2 linked regions of the Massilia litorea genome follow. The protein of the gene in region 2 interacts with the protein of the main gene of each other region in a pairwise test. Links are inferred from orthologs where the notes say so. Each region holds a gene or a part of one and is shown on either strand. Other genes may lie near its edges. The genes, in order: hflC and ftsH.

Region 1 (5,900 bases), 1.7 Mb from region 2 along the record:
GGGCGACCCCTATGTCATCTCCGCCGCCCACGGCGACGGCGTGACCGACCTCGTCAACGAAGCGCTGGACCAGGCCTTCGCTTCGCGTCCCGAGGCCGAGGAAGAGCTGGAAAGCCAGGACCACGGCGTGAAAATCGCCCTGGTCGGCCGCCCGAACGTCGGCAAGTCGACCCTGATCAACACCCTGGTCGGCGAGCAGCGCGTGATCGCCTTCGACATGCCGGGCACCACCCGCGACTCGATCGAAGTGCCCTTCGAGCGCGACGGCAAGCAGTACACGCTGATCGACACGGCCGGTATCCGCCGCCGCGGCAAGGTGTTCGAAGCGATCGAGAAGTTTTCGGTCGTGAAAACCCTGCAGTCGGTGTCGGAAGCGAACGTGGTCGTGCTGATGCTCGATGCCCAGCAGGATATTTCCGAGCAGGACGCCCACATCGCCGGCTTCATCCTGGAATCGGGCCGCGCCCTGGTCGTCGCCGTCAACAAGTGGGATGGCCTGACCAGCGACCAGCGCGACGAGGTCAAGAACACCATGGACCGCAAGCTCGACTTCCTGGGCTTCGCCGAAACGCGTTTCATCTCGGCGCTGAAGGGTACCGGCATCAAGCAGCTGATGGCCTCGGTCGACACGGCCTACGCCGCCGCCACCGCCAACCTGTCGACGCCGCGCCTGACGCGTGCGCTGCAGGAAGCGGTCGAGAAGCAGGAACCGAAGCGCAAGGGCACCTCGCGTCCGAAGATGCGCTATGCCCACCAGGGCGGCCAGAATCCGCCGATCATCGTCATCCACGGCAATGCGCTCGACGGCATCACCGAGCCGTACAAGCGCTACCTGGAAAAGCATTTCCGCGAAACCTTCAACCTGGTCGGTACGCCCCTGCGGATCGAACTGCGCAGCGGTAAAAATCCGTTCGCCCGGGAGCAGAATTAAACCGCTGGACGGCAGGCGGGCTCAGCGCGCTTAATGCTTTCTTAAGCATAGCAGTACGACAAAAAGTGGCAAAACAGGTTACAGTAACCGCAGGCCATCGTTCGCAAAGCTGAATCTTGCCCCGTGCACTTGAAATGGAGGCGCTTGCCTCCAACTTTTAAACTACAACAACATTACGGAGCTGTTATGAGCAACAAAGGGCAACTGTTACAAGACCCATTCCTCAATGCCTTGCGCAAAGAGCACGTCCCGGTCTCGATCTACCTCGTCAACGGGATCAAGCTGCAGGGCCATATCGAGTCCTTCGACCAATATGTGGTCCTGCTCCGCAATACCGTGACCCAGATGGTGTACAAGCATGCCATTTCCACCGTTGTCCCGGCTCGCGCCGTCAATCTCAACCTCGAATCCGAAGCTGAGTAAGGCCGATGGCTGACGCCCCCGGCAACAACAGCACGCGCGCCGTCCTGGTCGGCGTCGATTTTGGCGCGGTCGATTTCACGGCCAGCCTCGAAGAGCTGGCCTTGCTGGCCAGTTCTGCCGGCGCCGAGCCGATCGATACGATCACGGCCAAGCGCAATGCCCCCGATCCCGCCTACTTCGTCGGCAGCGGCAAGGCCGACGAAATCGGCGTCGCCGCCAAGGCCCTTGGCGCCGAACTGGTCATCTTCAACCATGCTTTATCCCCCGCGCAGCAGCGCAATCTCGAACGGCGCCTGGAACTGGGCATCATCGACCGCACCAGCCTGATCCTCGACATCTTCGCCCAGCGCGCCAAGAGCCACGAGGGCAAGCTGCAGGTCGAACTGGCCCAGCTGCAGCACCTGGCCACGCGCCTGATCCGCGGCTGGACCCACCTTGAACGCCAGAAGGGCGGTATCGGCCTGCGCGGTCCGGGTGAAACCCAGCTCGAGACCGACCGCCGGCTGATCGGCGAGCGGGTCAAAGCCTTGCGCACGCGCCTGGCCAAGCTGCGCAAGCAACACGAAACCCAGCGCCGCGCACGCGGGCGCAACAACACCTTCTCGGTGTCGCTGGTCGGCTATACCAATGCCGGCAAGTCGACCCTGTTCAACACGCTGACGAAGGCCGGCGTGTATGTCGCGAACCAGCTGTTCGCAACGCTCGACACCACCAGCCGCCGCCTGTATCTCGGCGACGAGACGGGCAGCGTCGTCATTTCCGATACCGTCGGGTTTGTCAGGGAGCTGCCGCACCAGCTGGTGGCCGCTTTCCGCGCCACGCTGGAAGAAACCATCCACGCGGACTTGCTGCTGCACGTGGTCGACGGTTCCTCGCCGACCCGCATGGAGCAGATCGAGCAGGTCAACGAGGTCCTGCGCGAAATCGGCGCCGACCACATTCCGCAGATCCTCGTGTGGAACAAGATTGATGCGGCCGACCTCCAGCCTGGGGTCGAACGTGATGAACATGATAAAATCAGCCGCGTTTTTATCAGCGCCAGGAGCGGCGCAGGCCTCGATCTGCTGCGCGACGCAATTGTCGAGGCAGCCAAGTCGGCAGCGAGCTACCCAGCCAATCCGGTGCCAGGCTTGAGCCCTGAAAACGAAGAGCAGGACGATGCAGCGCTGGAATCATCGATGCTCGATGATAACGGCGAAAGTAATCCAACCTCCACCCATGTCGGGCCCCAATAAAAGCCTATGCTTGTTTCCTTACTAAAACGTTTCGGCATTAAACTTTCGCTGAACGATCCGCGCTGGGGCAAAAATCCCGAGAGCGACCATAAAGCCCAGGAAGGGCGCCGTCCGGGTGAGGGTCCACCCGACCTCGATCAGATGTGGCGCGACTTCAATGCCCGCCTGAACCGCCTGTTCGGCAGCCGCGGCAACAACGGCGACGCCGGTGGCCCGTATCGCGGCGAAGGCCGCGGCGCGGGCATTACCGCGTCCGTGATCGGCTTCATCGTGCTCCTGATCTGGCTCGCCAGCGGCGCCTTCATCGTGCAGGAAGGGCAGGTCGGCGTGGTCACCACCTTCGGCCGCCTGTCCCACACGACCGGCGCCGGCTTCAACTGGCGCTGGCCGGCCCCGATCCAGGCCCACGAAACCGTCAACGTCTCGCAGGTCCGCACCGCCGAAATCGGCTACCGCGACAACGTACGCAACAAGCAGGGCGCCGAGTCGCTGATGCTGACCGATGACGAAAACATCATCGACATCCAGTTCGCGGTGCAGTACACGCTGAAGGACCCGGTCGCCTGGGTCTTCAACAACCGCGACCAGGATGCGACCGTGCACCAGGTGGCCGAGACGGCGATCCGCGAAGTGGTTGGCAAGAGCAAGATGGACTTCGTGCTGTACGAGGGCCGCGAGAAGGTCGCGCTCGACGTCCACCGCATCATCCAGCAGATCGTCGACCGCTACAAGCTGGGCGCCCTGATCACCAACGTGACCATGCAGAACGTGCAGCCGCCGGAGCAGGTGCAGAGCGCCTTCGACGACGCGGTCAAGGCCGGCCAGGACCGCGCCCGTGCCCGCAACGAAGGCGAGGCCTATGCCAACGACGTGATCCCGCGTGCCCGCGGCGCCGCCTTCCGCCTGCTGCAGGACGCCGAAGCCTACCGCTCGATGGTGGTCGAAAACGCCACCGGTAACGCCGCCCGCTTCAACCAGGTCGTCACCGAGTATGCGAAAGCGCCGGGCGTCACCCGCGACCGCATGTACATCGACACGATGCAGCAGATCTTCAGCAGCACCAGCAAGGTGATGGTCGACGCCAAGTCGGGGTCGAACATGCTGTACCTGCCGCTCGACAAGCTGATCGCGCAAGTGGCCGCCAACGACGCCGCCACGGGCAGTGCCCGATCGGGTCCGGTGCAACTGCAGCAACAGCCGAACCAGCAGGAGCAGGCGACCACGCCTGCGCAGGAAGTGCAGCAGACGATTGAACAGGTACGCCAGCGCGACAGCCGTTCGCGCGATTCCTCACGTGACAGGGAGAGCCGTTAATGAGCCGCCTCGTAACCATTTTCGTGGCGGGCTTCATTGCCCTGATGCTGCTGTCGTCGACCGTGTTCGTGGTCGACCAGCGCCGCTTCGCCATCGTCTTCGCACTCGGCGAGGTACGTGAGGTCATCTCCGAGCCGGGCCTGCACTTCAAACTGCCGCCGCCGTTCCAGAACATCGTCTATCTCGACAAGCGCGTCCTGACCCTGGATACGCCCGACGCCGACCGCTTCATCACGGCCGAGAAGAAGAACATCCTGGTCGACGCCTTCGTCAAATGGCGCATCGTCGAGCCGCGCCTGTACTACGTCAGCTTCAGCGGCGACGAGCGCGCCGCGACCAACCGCATGTCGCAGATCATCAAGGCGGCCCTGAACGACGAGATTACCAAGCGCACCGTGCGCCAGGTGATCTCCGGGGAACGCGGCGCCGTGATGCAGGCGGTGCAGAACAAGGTCGTGGCCGAAGCCAAGCAGATCGGCATCGGCATCGTCGACGTGCGCCTGAAGCGCGTGGACTACATCGAGCAGATCAACAATTCCGTCTACGACCGCATGCGCGCCGAGCGGGTTCGCGTAGCCAATGAATTGCGTTCGACCGGCTCCGCCGAAAGCGAAAAGATCCGCGCCGACGCCGACCGCCAGCGCACCGTGATCCTGGCCGAAGCCTTCCGCGAAGCCGAGAAGATCAAGGGCGAGGGCGATGGCAAGGCATCGGCGATCTATGCCGAGTCCTTCGGCAAGAACCCGGAGTTCTATAAATTCTATCGTTCGCTCGAAGCCTACCGCGCCAGCTTCAAGGCGCATGGGGACGTGATGGTGATCGATTCGAATTCGGAGTTCTTCAAGTATTTCAGGAGTCCGGGTACGAAATAAATCATCCGAAAACGCCGCGTCGATCGCGGCGTTTTTTTTTGCCATTCGAACGATCAAACGCCGTACCGCGTGGGCTCGAGAGCACACCCTACGGACGGCAGCACGGTAGGGTGGGCACTCCGTGCCCACGCGGACCTTCGATCAGTGTTGGCGGTGTCCCGGCGCACCGTTACAACGTGCGAAACGCCGCGACGTCGGCCCTGTTGTATAGCCCAGTTTCAGTGGCAACCCGGCAACTTCCGAGCCTTTCATCCATCATCCGCCCCCAGTGCCATCCCATTTTCGGGTAAAATTGCCGATTCGGCGCTGACTTCGTCTTGCACGGGCGCGCCTTGTTGCTTCATTTCTAACAATTCCCATAGCTGTTGCCCATGCCGAACTGGCTTTTGCCTGAGAATATCGCCGACGTATTGCCGTCGGAAGCGCGCAAGATCGAAGACCTGCGCCGCCAGATGCTCGACACCTTCCGCCTGTACGGCTACGAGCTGGTGATGCCGCCGCTGCTCGAATACGTCGAGTCGCTGCTGGCCGGCGCCGGGCAAGATACCGACCTGCGCACCTTCAAACTGGTCGACCAGCTATCCGGGCGCCTGCTTGGCCTGCGCGCCGACATGACGACGCAGGTCGCGCGCATCGACGCGCACCTGCTCAACCGCGATTCGATCACCCGCCTGTGCTATGCCGGCAGCGTGCTGCATACCCGTCCGTCGGGCCTGCACGCCACCCGCGAGCCGCTGCAGATCGGCGCCGAGATCTACGGCCACGCCGGCCTCGAGGCCGATGCCGAGATTCAGGAACTGGCGCTGGCCTCGGTCGCGCTGGCCGGTTTTACCGAAGTGCGCCTCGACATGGCCCACGTCGGCGTGCTGCGCGCACTGCTGGCCGAAGACGCCGCCGCGAAGAATGACGAAGCCCAGATCACCGCATTGCTGCGCGCGAAAGACACGCCCGGCCTGGACGAGATCACCCGCAGCTATGCACCCGCCACGCGCGCCGCGCTGATGGCGCTGCCGAACCTGTACGGCGACGTCGAGGTACTGGCGCGCGCGAAAGACGTGCTGCCGGCGCTGCCGGGCATCACGCGCGCACTGGCCGAACTGGCGGCACTGGCCGCCGGCGCCATCG
Region 2 (12,124 bases):
GCGCCATGGCGCCCGGGCACCGAGGTGACGCGCACCCGTGTGTCGCCCTTGGTCACCTCCAGCTTGTCCCAGTCGGAAAGTGCAAAACGTTGCTGGAAGCCGAGCCGCTTGAGCTTTTCGCTCGCTTCGCGCGTCGTGACGATTGGCGTGTTGCGGTTCAGGCGTTCCTGTACCAGCTTGTCGAAGTGGTCCTCATGCATGTGCGAGAGGATCACCAGGTCGATCGGCGGCAGCTTGTCGAATTCGATGGCGGGATTGGTCTGGCGCTGGGAGGTCAGTCCATAGCCGAGGTGCACGTGGTCGCCCTTGTGCAGGAAATTCGGATCGGTCAGGATGGTCAGACCCTGGTAGCGGATCAGCACCGTCGCGGTGCCGATGAACTGCACGGTGCCAGTTCCCGCGTTTGCCGTCGCCGGCTCCCCGGCCGGGAGCTTGAGCGTATAGGTATCGCCCTGGGGCGCCATGGCCTGCGGCCCGTTCTCCGCCCGGGCTGGACCGGCGAACGACAACCCGAACGCGGCCAGCAAGACGGCACGGCCCAGCAAACGATCAACACGCATACACACTCCATAAATGGCCGGGCCCGCCGGTAGCGGACCCATAGATACCAGACGTTATCATAAAGACCATCCCGGCGTCGTTCGTTTCCAAACAGACAACATACGCGAGCGCAGCGACGGACGCGCATGCATTCTGGTTCCCGAGCGCAATGCGCAGCGTTATACTCCGATGGCTTTGTTACTTCATCAACTAACGAAAACGCTTAGGCATCCACTCATGTCCCTGTCTCAACGCCTGCTTCCCCGCACCCTGTCCGCCCTGCTCGGCCTGTCGCTGGCCCTGCCGCTCGCCGCCGCTCCCGTACCCGCCGAGGTCGCGCCCGTGCTCGAGCGCATCTCGGCCGCTTCGATGCGCGGCAACCTCTCTTTCCTGGCCTCGGACGCACTCGAGGGCCGCGGCACGCCGTCGCGCGGGCTGGACATTGCCGCCGAGTTCATCGCTTCGCAGTTCCGCGCAGCCGGGCTCGAGCCGCTCGGCGACGACGGCTATTTCCAGACGGCCGACTGGAACCTGATCGATCCGAAGCGCGCAAAGAACCCGCCGGCAACACCTGCAGCCCCGGTCAAGGTGCGCAATGTGGTCGGCGTCCTGCGCGGCTCGGACCCGCAGCTGAAAGACAGCTATGTGCTGGTGACGGCGCACTACGACCACGTCGGACTGAAGCCGGGCCAGGGCGACGGCATCTTCAATGGCGCGAACGACGACGGCAGCGGGACGGTGTCCGTAATCGAGCTGGCCAGGGCATTCAGCCAGAACAAGACGCGCCCCAAACGCAGCATCGTCTTCATGACGGTGTTCGGCGAAGAACACGGCCTGGTCGGTTCGCGCTACTACGGCGCCCATCCGCTGGTGCCGATCGAGAAGACGATCGCCGGCATCAACCTGGAGCAAGTTGGACGCACCGACGACAACGAAGGCGCCCAGGTGCGGGCGGTCGGCGTCACCGGCTTCGATTTTTCGGACGTCGGCGCCATCCTGAAAAGCGCCGGCGACGACACCGGCATCCGCGTCTGGAAGCATCCCGTCAACAGCGACAAGTATTTCGCCCACAGCGACAACCAGGCGCTGGCCGACCAGGGCATCCCCTCGCACACGATCAGCGTCGCCTACGCCTTCCCCGACTACCACGGGGCGGGCGACCACTGGGACAAGATCGATTACGAGAACATGGCCGCGGTCGACCGCGCCGCCGCGCTGGCGATCTGGAACATCGCCAACGGCAGCAACACGCCGAAGTGGAACGCCCAGAATCCGAAGGCGAGCAAGTACCTGGGTATCTGGCAAGGCCGCAATACGAAGTAAGCCCGTGCCACGTTTTGCTCACTCGAGTGATAAAAATGCTCCGAACTGCGAACTGGCTAACGGACTGATGTAACAATCGGGTCGACAATTCCTCCATGAACAGCGGAGGCCCGATGGCAACGATACGACACACCTTTACGACGACAGTCCCAGCTTCCGCCGAGGAGGTCTGGGCCTGGTCGACTTCGATCAAGGGCATCAAGGCCGAGATGTGGCCTGTCCTGAAGATCACCTTCCCGAAGGGCATGACCCACATCGGCGAGGACACCACCCTGGACAAACCCCTGTGCCGCTGCCAGTTCCTCCTGCTCGGCCTGTTCCCGATCGACATGTCGAAGCTGACCTTCGTCGAACTCGAACCCGGCCGCCGCTTCGTCGAGCAATCTCCCCTGCTGTCGATGCGTTCCTGGCGCCACGAGCGCATCGTCACGCCGACGGCGGGCGGCACCCTGGTGACCGACAACCTGACATTCAAGCCGCGCGTGGCGGGGCCGATCGTCGGCTGGTTCGTGAAGCTGTTTTTCGAGCACCGGCATGCGGTGCTGGCGAAGGCGTTTGCGAAGGATGCGGCAAAGCCGGCGCCGGGGCCTGCGGTCTGAACGTCAGGGATTCCATTGGCCTGCCCAGCTGGGTTCGAACCAGCGACCCTCAGCTTAGAAGGCTGATGCTCTATCCAACTGAGCTATGGGCAGAAAGAAGCGTCGACGAATGTTGACGCAGAAATGAAAACGGGCCGTCGAAGACGGCCCGTTCGTAATGCTTGGTCGGAGTACAAGGATTCGAACCTTGGACCCCCTGGTCCCAAACCAGGTGCGCTACCGGGCTGCGCTACACTCCGAATGACTTCATTTTACTATCCCGAAGATGCCGCGTCAATGCAAGCACCCCGGGAAGGGAATTTAAAGCTCAGGCAGCCAGCTTGTCGGCGATGCGGCGCGCCATGCTGTCGGCCATTTCCGCATTTTTCGCTTCGACCATGACGCGGATCAGCGGCTCGGTGCCGGATGCGCGGATCAGCACGCGGCCGGTATCGCCCAGCTCGCGCTCGACGGCTTCTTTTTCCGCAACCATCGCCGCATCCTTGGTCCAGTCGAAGCCCGGGGTGACGCGCTTGTTGATCAGCGTCTGCGGATAGAGGGTGAGCTCGCTGCAGCAGGCTTCCAGCGACTTGCCGCTGCGCTTCAGTGCGGACAGCACCTGCAGCGAGGAAACGATGCCGTCGCCGGTGGTATGCTTGTCCAGTGCCAGCAGGTGGCCCGAACCTTCGCCGCCCAGGATCCAGCCGCGTTCCTGCATCACTTCCAGCACGTAGCGGTCGCCGACTTTCGCGCGGGCGAAGCCGATGCCGAGTTCCTTGAAGGCCACCTCCAGCGCCATGTTCGTCATCAGGGTGCCGACGGCGCCAGCCACTTCGCCGGTCGCCATGCGATCGCGCACCATCAGGTACAGCAATTCGTCGCCGTTGTAGACGCGGCCGTTGGCGTCGACCATGATCAGGCGGTCGGCGTCGCCGTCGAGGGCGATGCCGAGGTCGGCCTTGTGCTCGATCACGGCGGCGGACAGAGCTTTCGGGGCGGTGGCGCCGAAGCCGGCGTTGATGTTGAAGCCGTCCGGGGTGGCGCCGATCGAGACGACTTCGGCGCCGAGTTCATGGAACACGTGCGGGGCGATGTTGTAGGCGGCGCCGTGGGCGCTGTCGACGACGATCTTCAGGCCGCGCAGATCGAGTTCGTTCGGGAAGGTGCTCTTGCAGAATTCGATGTAGCGGCCTTGCGCGTCGCGCAGGCGGGTGGCGCGGCCGAGCTTGTCGGACGGAACGCAAGCCATCGGCTGGTCGATCGCTTCTTCGATGGCCAGTTCGACGCTGTCGGGCAGCTTGGTGCCGTGCGCGGAGAAGAACTTGATGCCATTGTCCTGGAATGGGTTATGCGAAGCCGAGATCACGACGCCGGCCTGCAGACGCAGGGCGCGCGTCAGGTAGGCGATCGCCGGGGTCGGCATCGGGCCGGCCAGCATGACGTCGACGCCGGCGGCGGAAAAGCCCGCTTCCAGTGCCGCTTCGAGCATGTAGCCGGAAATGCGGGTGTCCTTGCCGATCAACACGGTCGGACGGCTGCTGCTGGCGTAGTCCTTGGCCAGGACCATGCCGGCGGCGTAGCCGAGGCGCATCACGAAGTCAGGCGTGATCGGCGCAACGCCAACCTGTCCGCGAACACCATCCGTACCAAAATATTTGCGTGCCATGCTTGTTCTCTTTGTTGTCAATTTAATCAATAGTGGCCGCGCGCCAAACTTTCAGCGCGTCAACCGTCTCAGCTACATCATGTACCCGCAGGATTTTAGCGCCATGCGCCACCGCAGCCAACGCGCCAGCGATGCTACCGGGCAAGCGGCCTTCGACCGGACGACCAGTAACGGCGCCGATCATCGATTTGCGCGACAGCCCGATCAGTACCGGGAATCCCAGTTCTTCCTCGATGCGTGCGGTCGCGCGCAGCAAGGTGTAGTTATGTTCGACCGTCTTGCCGAAACCGAGGCCCGGATCGACGCAGATGCGTTCACGCTCGATGCCGGCCGCCAGCAAGGCCTCGATCCGTTCGCGCAGGAAAGCGGTCACCTCCCCCACCACGTCGCCGTAGACCGGTTCGGCCTGCATGTCCTGGGGCGTTCCCTGCATGTGCATGATGCACAGGCCGCAGTCGCTGCCCTGCACGGCCTCGATCGCGCCCGGCGCGCGGAAGCCGTTGATGTCGTTGATCATGTCGGCGCCGGCGATGATCGCTTCGCGCATGACCAGCGGTTTGCAGGTGTCGACCGAGAGCGCGCGCCCCACTCCCTGCAGCGCGTAGACGGCCGGCATTACGCGGCGTAGTTCTTCCTCGACCGGGACGCTCGGCGAGCCGGGGCGGGTCGATTCGCCGCCGATGTCGATCAGGTCGACACCGTCGCGCACCATCTCTTCGGCGCGCGAAATCGCGAACTCGAGCGTGCCGTAGCGGCCGCCGTCGGAAAACGAATCGGGCGTGACATTCAGGATGCCCATGACGAGGGGTCGCTGTTCCAGCCGGAAGCTGAAGCGGCCGCATTGCAGCAGTTGACGCATAAGTGATGGAGGGAAAGTCGAAGGGAAACGCGCGCGCCTCGTTAACGAGCAAAAGACATCCGGAGGGATGCCTTTTGCTGGAGAGGTGCTAGTCGATCAAGCGCGTTGACAAATCAGGACCGCGAATCAAAACCGCGGATCAGGCCGGTGCCGGCGCGTTGGTGGCCACGCCGCCCGAACCGCTGTCGCCAGGCGGCGTGCGCTTGGTCAGCAGGCCGGCTTTCGGCGGACGCGGCTCGCGGCCGGCCATGATGTCGTTGATCTGCTCGGAATCGATGGTTTCCCACTCGAGCAGGGCCTTGGTCATCATCTCGACCTTCTCGCGATTCTCTTCCAACAGACGGCGCGACAGCGCGTACTGGGTGTCGAGGATTGCGCGGATTTCAGCGTCGACCTTTTGCTGGGTCGCTTCCGAAATGGTCTTGGTGGCGCCGCCGAAGAAGCCTTCGTTCTCGCTGTCTTCGTAGACCATCACGCCCATCGTCTCGGACATGCCGAAGCGGGTCACCATCGAGCGCGCCAGCTTGGTGGCACGCGAGAAGTCGTTCGAGGCGCCGGTCGACATCTGGCCGACGAAGATCTCTTCGGCGATACGGCCGCCGAACAGGATCGAGATTTCTTCCAGCATCTTGTCCTTGTAACCGGACAGGGCATCGTGCTCGGGCAGCTGCCAGGTCAGGCCGAGGGCGAAACCACGCGGCATGATCGTGACCTTGTGCACCGGGTCAGCCTTTGGCAGCAGCTTGGCGACGACCGCGTGGCCCGACTCGTGGTAGGCCGTGTTGCGGCGCTCTTCCTCGCGCATGACCATCGACTTGCGCTCCGGACCCATGTAGATCTTGTCCTTGGCGTCCTCGAAGTCGTTCATCTCGACCAGGCGCTTGTTGCGGCGCGCGGCGAACAGGGCTGCTTCGTTGACCAGGTTGGCCAGGTCCGCACCCGAGAAGCCGGGGGTACCGCGGGCCAGGATGTCGGCCTTCACGTCGGCGCCGATCGGCACCTTGCGCATGTGCACGTTCAGGATCTGCTCACGGCCGCGGATGTCCGGCAAACCGACCATCACCTGGCGGTCGAAACGGCCCGGACGCAGCAGCGCCTTGTCCAGCACGTCGGCGCGGTTGGTGGCGGCGATCACGATGACGCCGGAGGTGGCTTCGAAACCGTCCATCTCGACCAGCAGCTGGTTCAGCGTCTGTTCGCGTTCGTCGTTGCCGCCGCCCATGCCGGCGCCGCGGTGGCGGCCGACGGCGTCGATCTCGTCGATGAAGATGATGCAAGGCGAGTGCTTCTTCGCGTTCTCGAACATGTCGCGCACGCGGGATGCGCCGACGCCGACGAACATCTCGACGAAGTCGGAACCGGAGATCGAGAAGAACGGCACTTTCGCTTCGCCGGCGATGGCACGCGCCAGCAGGGTCTTGCCGGTGCCCGGAGGACCGACCATTAGCACGCCGCGCGGGATGCGACCGCCCAGCTTCTGGAACTTGGTCGGGTCTTTCAGGAAGTCGACGATCTCGCTGACTTCTTCTTTCGCTTCGTCGCAGCCGGCGACGTCGGCGAAGGTGACGCTGTTGTTCGTTTCATCGAGCATGCGCGCCTTCGACTTGCCGAAGGAGAAAGCGCCGCCCTTGCCGCCGCCCTGCATCTGGCGCATGAAGAAGACCCAGACGCCGATCAGGAGCAGCATCGGGAACCAGGAGATGAACACTTGCTGCAGGAAACCAGGCTCTTCCGGCGGCTTGACGTCGAAGCGCACGCCGTTCTCGCGCAGGTCGCCGATCAGGCCGCGGTCGAGCATGGTGGCGGTGGCGCGTACCTTGCTGTCGTCGGTGCGGGTGGCGGTGATGTTCGCGCCTTCGATCACGACATCCTTGACGCGGCGCGCTTTCACATCGTCGAGCAGCTCGGAATAAGCGATGGTCTTGCTGCCACCGGCCGGGCTATGGTTGTCGAACTGCTTGAACAGCATGAACAACAGCAGTGCGACGACCACCCAGATGGCGGATTTGGAAAACATATTATTCACGAAAACTCCTCCGATGCGCTCCGCACCAATACCGATTTGATTTTGCCGATTTTACTCGCGATGCCACACGCGATTTTACTCGTGATTTCACTAACAGCGCGCAGGGCGTGCCATGCACAGCCCCACATGATGCCATATTGCCACCTTTTCCACACCGACAAGCGCGCGGGAAGGTTCCGGACGCATCCGAACGGAGGCGTCACGCGGTGCATGTGCGGCTGCGATCTCAAATATCAAGGGCCGCGCCGCGTTCGGATCCCGATTTGTACTCCACCGGATTCTTCAGACCGCGCCCGAGCAGGAAAATTTCCGACGATTTGTCGCGGCTTGCCTTGGGCTTGATTTGCTTGACGGTCTTGAACTCGGTGCGGAACTTCTCGACAATTTGCGTGAAACCCATATCCTTAAAGCACTTGACCAACAATGCTCCACCGGGTTTCAGGTGCATTTGAGAAAACTCAATAGCGAGATCAATCAAATGTTCCATCCGCGCAGCGTCAGCCGTTGGAATCCCCGACAGATTGGGCGCCATGTCGGAAAGGACCAGGTCTGTCTTGCGGCCTTCGAGCACGGTCGCTAGTTGGTCCAATACAACATCTTCGCGGAAGTCGCCCTGGATGTAATGGACGTCGGCGATCGGCTCCATCGGCAGCAGGTCGAGGCCGATGATGGTGCCCGTGATGCCGCCGCCCTCCTTGCCGGACAGTTTGCGCCGCGTGTACTGGGCCCAGCTGCCGGGCGTGCAGCCGAGGTCGACGATGACCTGGCCCGGCTTGATGAGTTTTTCCGCTTCGTCGATTTCTTTCAGCTTGTAGGCGGCGCGGGCGCGAAACCCGTCTTTTTGCGCCTGCTTCACGTACGGGTCGTTAATATGGTCGTGTAACCAGTTTTTGTTTAATTTGTTCTTGGCCATTCGCGTAGAATACTGCTTTTATAGGTACATCAAAAAATTATTATGCTTACACTTACACCCGGCGAACGCAGCGCGTTGCGCGCGGAAGCCCATGGCCTGAAACCTGTGGTCATGGTCGGCGAATCGGGCCTGACGGAATCCGTCATGAAGGAAATCGCCGGCAGCCTCGACGCACACGGCCTGATCAAGGTCCGCGTTTTCGGCGATGACCGCGAAGCGCGTGTCGCCATGTACGAACAGATCTGCAGCGACCTCGACGCGGCGCCGGTCCAGCACATCGGCAAGCTCCTGGTCCTCTATCGTCCGAAAGTCGAGACGGTCAAGGAACGCAGCAGCAAGGCCGGCAAGGGCATGCGCGAAGTTACCATCGTCAAGGCCAGCGCCAGCGGCACCAAGAAGCCGAGCGTCACCAAGGTCATGATCAAGGGGAATGAACGCGTTACCGCCGGCGGCAACATCAAGCGCGCCAAACCGCGCCAGGCCAGCACCAAGAAGAATGCACTGAACAAGTGATCGAAAAACCGGAGCCTGCCTCCGGTTTTTTTTTGCTTGCCGCGGTTCAGACGCCGGACCGCGTGGGCGCAGCCCGGTGAACCCGTCATCGAGGCCATTGGCCTTGACGACCCCTGCAACACCAAACGTCAGCGGCTCTTCACCACCAGGATTGCCGCCAGCACGCTTTCGATCACGTGGAACAGCTGCGACACGCCATGCAGTATGGCGAACTTCGTCCACAGCGGCGAAGCGCGGATGCCCAGCGGCCCGGCTGCCTCGCGCATCTGCGCCATCGCCGGCTGCAGGCCGACGAACATCACCAGCGCACAGGCCAGCATGGCCAGCACCACCAGGTTCAGATAGCGCCGGCGCCCTCTTTCGAGCTCGGGCGACACCTGCACCAGCACCAGCATCAGGACCGCGCAGACGATGCTGACCAGGGCCAGCCGGTGCAGCAGCACGCGCACGATGTCGCCCGCGACCGGTCCGCTCGCAACCCCGAACACGGCCGGCGCGGCGATATAGCCGAGCACCCACAGGGCGCCCGCCCACAGTGCGGCCACCAGCAGGCGTGCCGCTGCGATCCGGCTCACCGCGCGGCTGGCCAGGGCCGTCATCAGACGTAGCGTACTTCGAGGATTTCGTATTCGCGCGGGCCGGACGGCGCCTGCACTTCGACCACGTCGCCGGCGTACTTGCCGATCAGGGCGCGCGCGATCGGCGAGGTCACCGAGACCTTGTTCAGTTTGAGGTCGGCTTCGTCGAGGCCGACGATCTGGTAGCTGACCTTCTGGCCCGAGTCCAGGTCTTCGAGGTCGACGGTGGAAGCGAAGACGACACGGCCTTCGGCGTCCAGCGTGGCCGGGTCGATGATCTGGGCGGCGCTCAGTTTGCCTTCGAGTTCGGCGATGCGGCCTTCGACGAAAGCCTGGCGTTCCTTGGCGGCGTCGTATTCGGCGTTCTCCGACAGGTCGCCGTGCGAGCGCGCTTCGGCGATGGCGTCGATGACGATGCGGCGTTCCTTGGTCTTGAGCTGGTGGAGCTCCTGCTTCAGGAGCTCGGCGCCGTACTTGGTCAGTGGGATCGTATTATTCATAAATCTCTACTTAAAAAATATCGATAAACCTACTGCGCGTCGGATTGTCGGCCTGCGATGCTCGCTGTACTCAGGTACAGCGAGCATTGTCCCCTTGGGGGCTCGGCCAACACTCCTTCCGCTCGCTACGGTTTCTCGAATTTTTTGGTTATTCGTGGACGTACCAAGCGAAAACCACAGAGGCGCGCGACGCAAGCCGCGCGAGCTCTGTGGTTTGACGGGGTACTCGCAGTGCTACTTAACTGCGCTTAGTTTAAGGTTTTATGCAGCCCTTGTAAATCATAGACCCGAATCTCGTCCAGATGGCGCATGCCCTGGATCGCCGCCTCGGCACCGGCGATCGTGGTGTAGGTCACGACGCGTGCCAGCAGGGCCGAGGTACGGATGGTACGCGAGTCGGTGATCGCACTGCGCTTTTCCTCGACCGTGTTGATGACCATCTCGATCTCGTGGTTCTTGATCATGTCCACGACGTGCGGACGGCCCTCGATCACCTTGTTCACCGCCAGCACCGGCAGGCCGGCCGCGGCGATCACCGCGGCAGTACCCTTGGTCGCCGCCAGCGTGAAGCCCATCGCCACCAGGTCGCGCGCCACCTGCACCGCGCGCGGCTTGTCCGAGGCTTTCACCGACAGGAAGACGCGGCCCGAGGTCGGCAGCTTGATGCCGGCGCCGATCTGCGACTTGACAAACGCTTCGCCGAAGGTCTCGCCCACGCCCATCACTTCGCCGGTCGATTTCATTTCCGGTCCGAGGATGGTGTCGACGCCCGGGAATTTCACGAACGGGAACACGGCTTCCTTGACGCTGTAGAACGGCGGCGTCACCTCTTTCGTGATGCCCTGCTGTGCCAGGGTCTGGCCGACCATGCAGCGCGCCGCCACCTTGGCCAGCTGGATGCCGGTCGCTTTCGAGACGAAAGGCACGGTGCGCGAGGCACGCGGGTTCACTTCCAGCACGAACACCGTGTCGACCGTCTTGCCGTCGACTTCCGACTGCTGGATCGCGAACTGCACGTTCATCAGGCCGACCACGTTCAGGCCTTTCGCCATCAGCGCGGTCTGGCGCTTGAGCTCATCGATCGTCTCTTGCGAGAGCGAATACGGAGGCAGCGAGCAGGCCGAGTCGCCCGAGTGCACGCCGGCCTGTTCGATGTGTTCCATCACGCCGCCGATGAAGGTCGTTTCGCCGTCGGAGATGCAGTCGACGTCGACTTCGATCGCGTCGTTCAGGAAGCGGTCGAGCAGCACCGGCGAATCGTTCGAGACCTTGACCGCTTCGCGCATGTAGCGCTCGAGGTCGCGCTGCTCGTGGACGATTTCCATTGCGCGGCCGCCCAGCACGTAGGAAGGACGCACGACCAGCGGGTAGCCGATTTCCTGGGCCAGGGCGAGCGCTTCGGTTTCGGTGCGCGCGGTACGGTTCGGCGGCTGGCGCAGTTTCAGGTCCTGCAGCAGCTTCTGGAAACGCTCGCGGTCTTCGGCCGCGTCGATCATGTCGGGCGAAGTGCCGACGATCGGCACGCCGTTCGCTTCGAGATCCAGCGCGAGTTTCAGCGGCGTCTGGCCGCCGTACTGGACGATCACGCCGACCGGCTTTTCCAGGTCCACGATCTCCAGCACGTCTTCCAGGGTCAGCGATTCGAAGTAGAGTCGGTCCGAGGTATCGTAGTCGGTCGACACGGTCTCCGGATTGCAGTTGACCATGATGGTCTCGTAGCCGTCTTCGCGCATGGCGAGGGCCGCGTGCACGCAGCAGTAGTCGAACTCGATGCCCTGGCCGATGCGGTTCGGACCGCCGCCCAGCACCATGATCTTCTTCTTGTCGGTCGGCGCCGCTTCGCATTCCTCGTCATAGGTCGAGTACATGTAGGCGGTGTCGGTCGAGAACTCGGCGGCGCAGGTATCGACGCGCTTGTACACCGGGCGGATACCCAGCGCGTGACGGCGCTCGCGCACCGCGGCTTGCGTGGTGTGCATCAGGAAGGCCATGCGCGCATCCGAGAAGCCTTTTTGCTTGAGCTTGTACAGGGTCGGCTTGTCCAGCGATTCGAGCTTCTGGTGATCCAGCCACAGTTCGATGTCGACGATTTCCTTGATCTGGATGAGGAACCACGGATCGATCTTGGTCAGGTTGTGCACTTCTTCCAGGGTGAAGCCCTGGGCAAAGGCATCGCCCACGTACCAGATGCGTTCCGGACCCGGCTCGCCGAGTTCTTCTTCGATGACTTCGCGGTCGCGCGTCTTTTCGTTCAGGCCGTCGACGCCCACTTCCAGGCCACGCAGGGCCTTCTGGAAGGATTCCTGGAAGGTGCGGCCCATGGCCATCACCTCGCCCACCGATTTCATCTGGGTGGTCAGGTGCTTGTCGGCCGCCGGGAATTTTTCGAAGGCGAAGCGCGGGATCTTGGTGACGACGTAGTCGATCGACGGCTCAAAACTGGCCGGGGTCGCGCCGCCGGTGATTTCGTTGCGCAGCTCATCAAGCGTAAAACCAACGGCCAGCTTGGCCGCCACCTTGGCGATCGGGAAGCCGGTCGCTTTGGACGCCAGTGCGGAGGAACGCGACACGCGCGGGTTCATCTCGATGACGATCATGCGGCCGTCCTGCGGGTTGATCGCGAACTGC

The links.
Region 1: the proteins of ftsH (region 2) and hflC interact in binary tests that used the Escherichia coli proteins (3 or more experiments, as listed by UniProt). The link is inferred for Massilia litorea from one-to-one orthologs.

The regions. Positions count from the first base shown.
Region 1 is NZ_CP062941.1:2,863,686-2,869,585, forward strand. Bases 2,840-5,838 are described here. They hold hflC (protease modulator HflC), read left to right. Parts: upstream 2,840-3,902; coding sequence 3,903-4,775; downstream 4,776-5,838. Other genes in these bases: hflK (FtsH protease activity modulator HflK), read left to right, coding at 2,840-3,903; LPB04_RS12790 (ATP phosphoribosyltransferase regulatory subunit), read left to right, coding at 5,147-5,838. In the rest of the region: ribosome biogenesis GTPase Der, read left to right, coding at 1-931; RNA chaperone Hfq, read left to right, coding at 1,118-1,354; GTPase HflX, read left to right, coding at 1,360-2,589; more of hflK, read left to right, coding at 2,596-2,839; more of LPB04_RS12790, read left to right, coding at 5,839-5,900.
Region 2 is NZ_CP062941.1:4,581,835-4,593,958, forward strand. The notes cover bases 4,550-7,464. They hold ftsH (ATP-dependent zinc metalloprotease FtsH), read right to left. Parts: upstream 6,993-7,464; coding sequence 5,106-6,992; downstream 4,550-5,105. Other genes in these bases: folP (dihydropteroate synthase), read right to left, coding at 4,550-4,966; LPB04_RS20545 (RlmE family RNA methyltransferase), read right to left, coding at 7,219-7,464. In the rest of the region: LPB04_RS20505 (MBL fold metallo-hydrolase), read right to left, coding at 1-560; LPB04_RS20510 (M28 family peptidase), read left to right, coding at 778-1,863; LPB04_RS20515 (SRPBCC family protein), read left to right, coding at 1,977-2,462; glmM (phosphoglucosamine mutase), read right to left, coding at 2,770-4,107; more of folP, read right to left, coding at 4,130-4,549; more of LPB04_RS20545, read right to left, coding at 7,465-7,905; ribosome assembly RNA-binding protein YhbY, read left to right, coding at 7,948-8,418; LPB04_RS20555 (DUF4149 domain-containing protein), read right to left, coding at 8,547-9,017; transcription elongation factor GreA, read right to left, coding at 9,017-9,496; carB (carbamoyl-phosphate synthase large subunit), read right to left, coding at 9,745-12,124. UniProt on the Escherichia coli protein: Acts as a processive, ATP-dependent zinc metallopeptidase for both cytoplasmic and membrane proteins. Plays a role in the quality control of integral membrane proteins.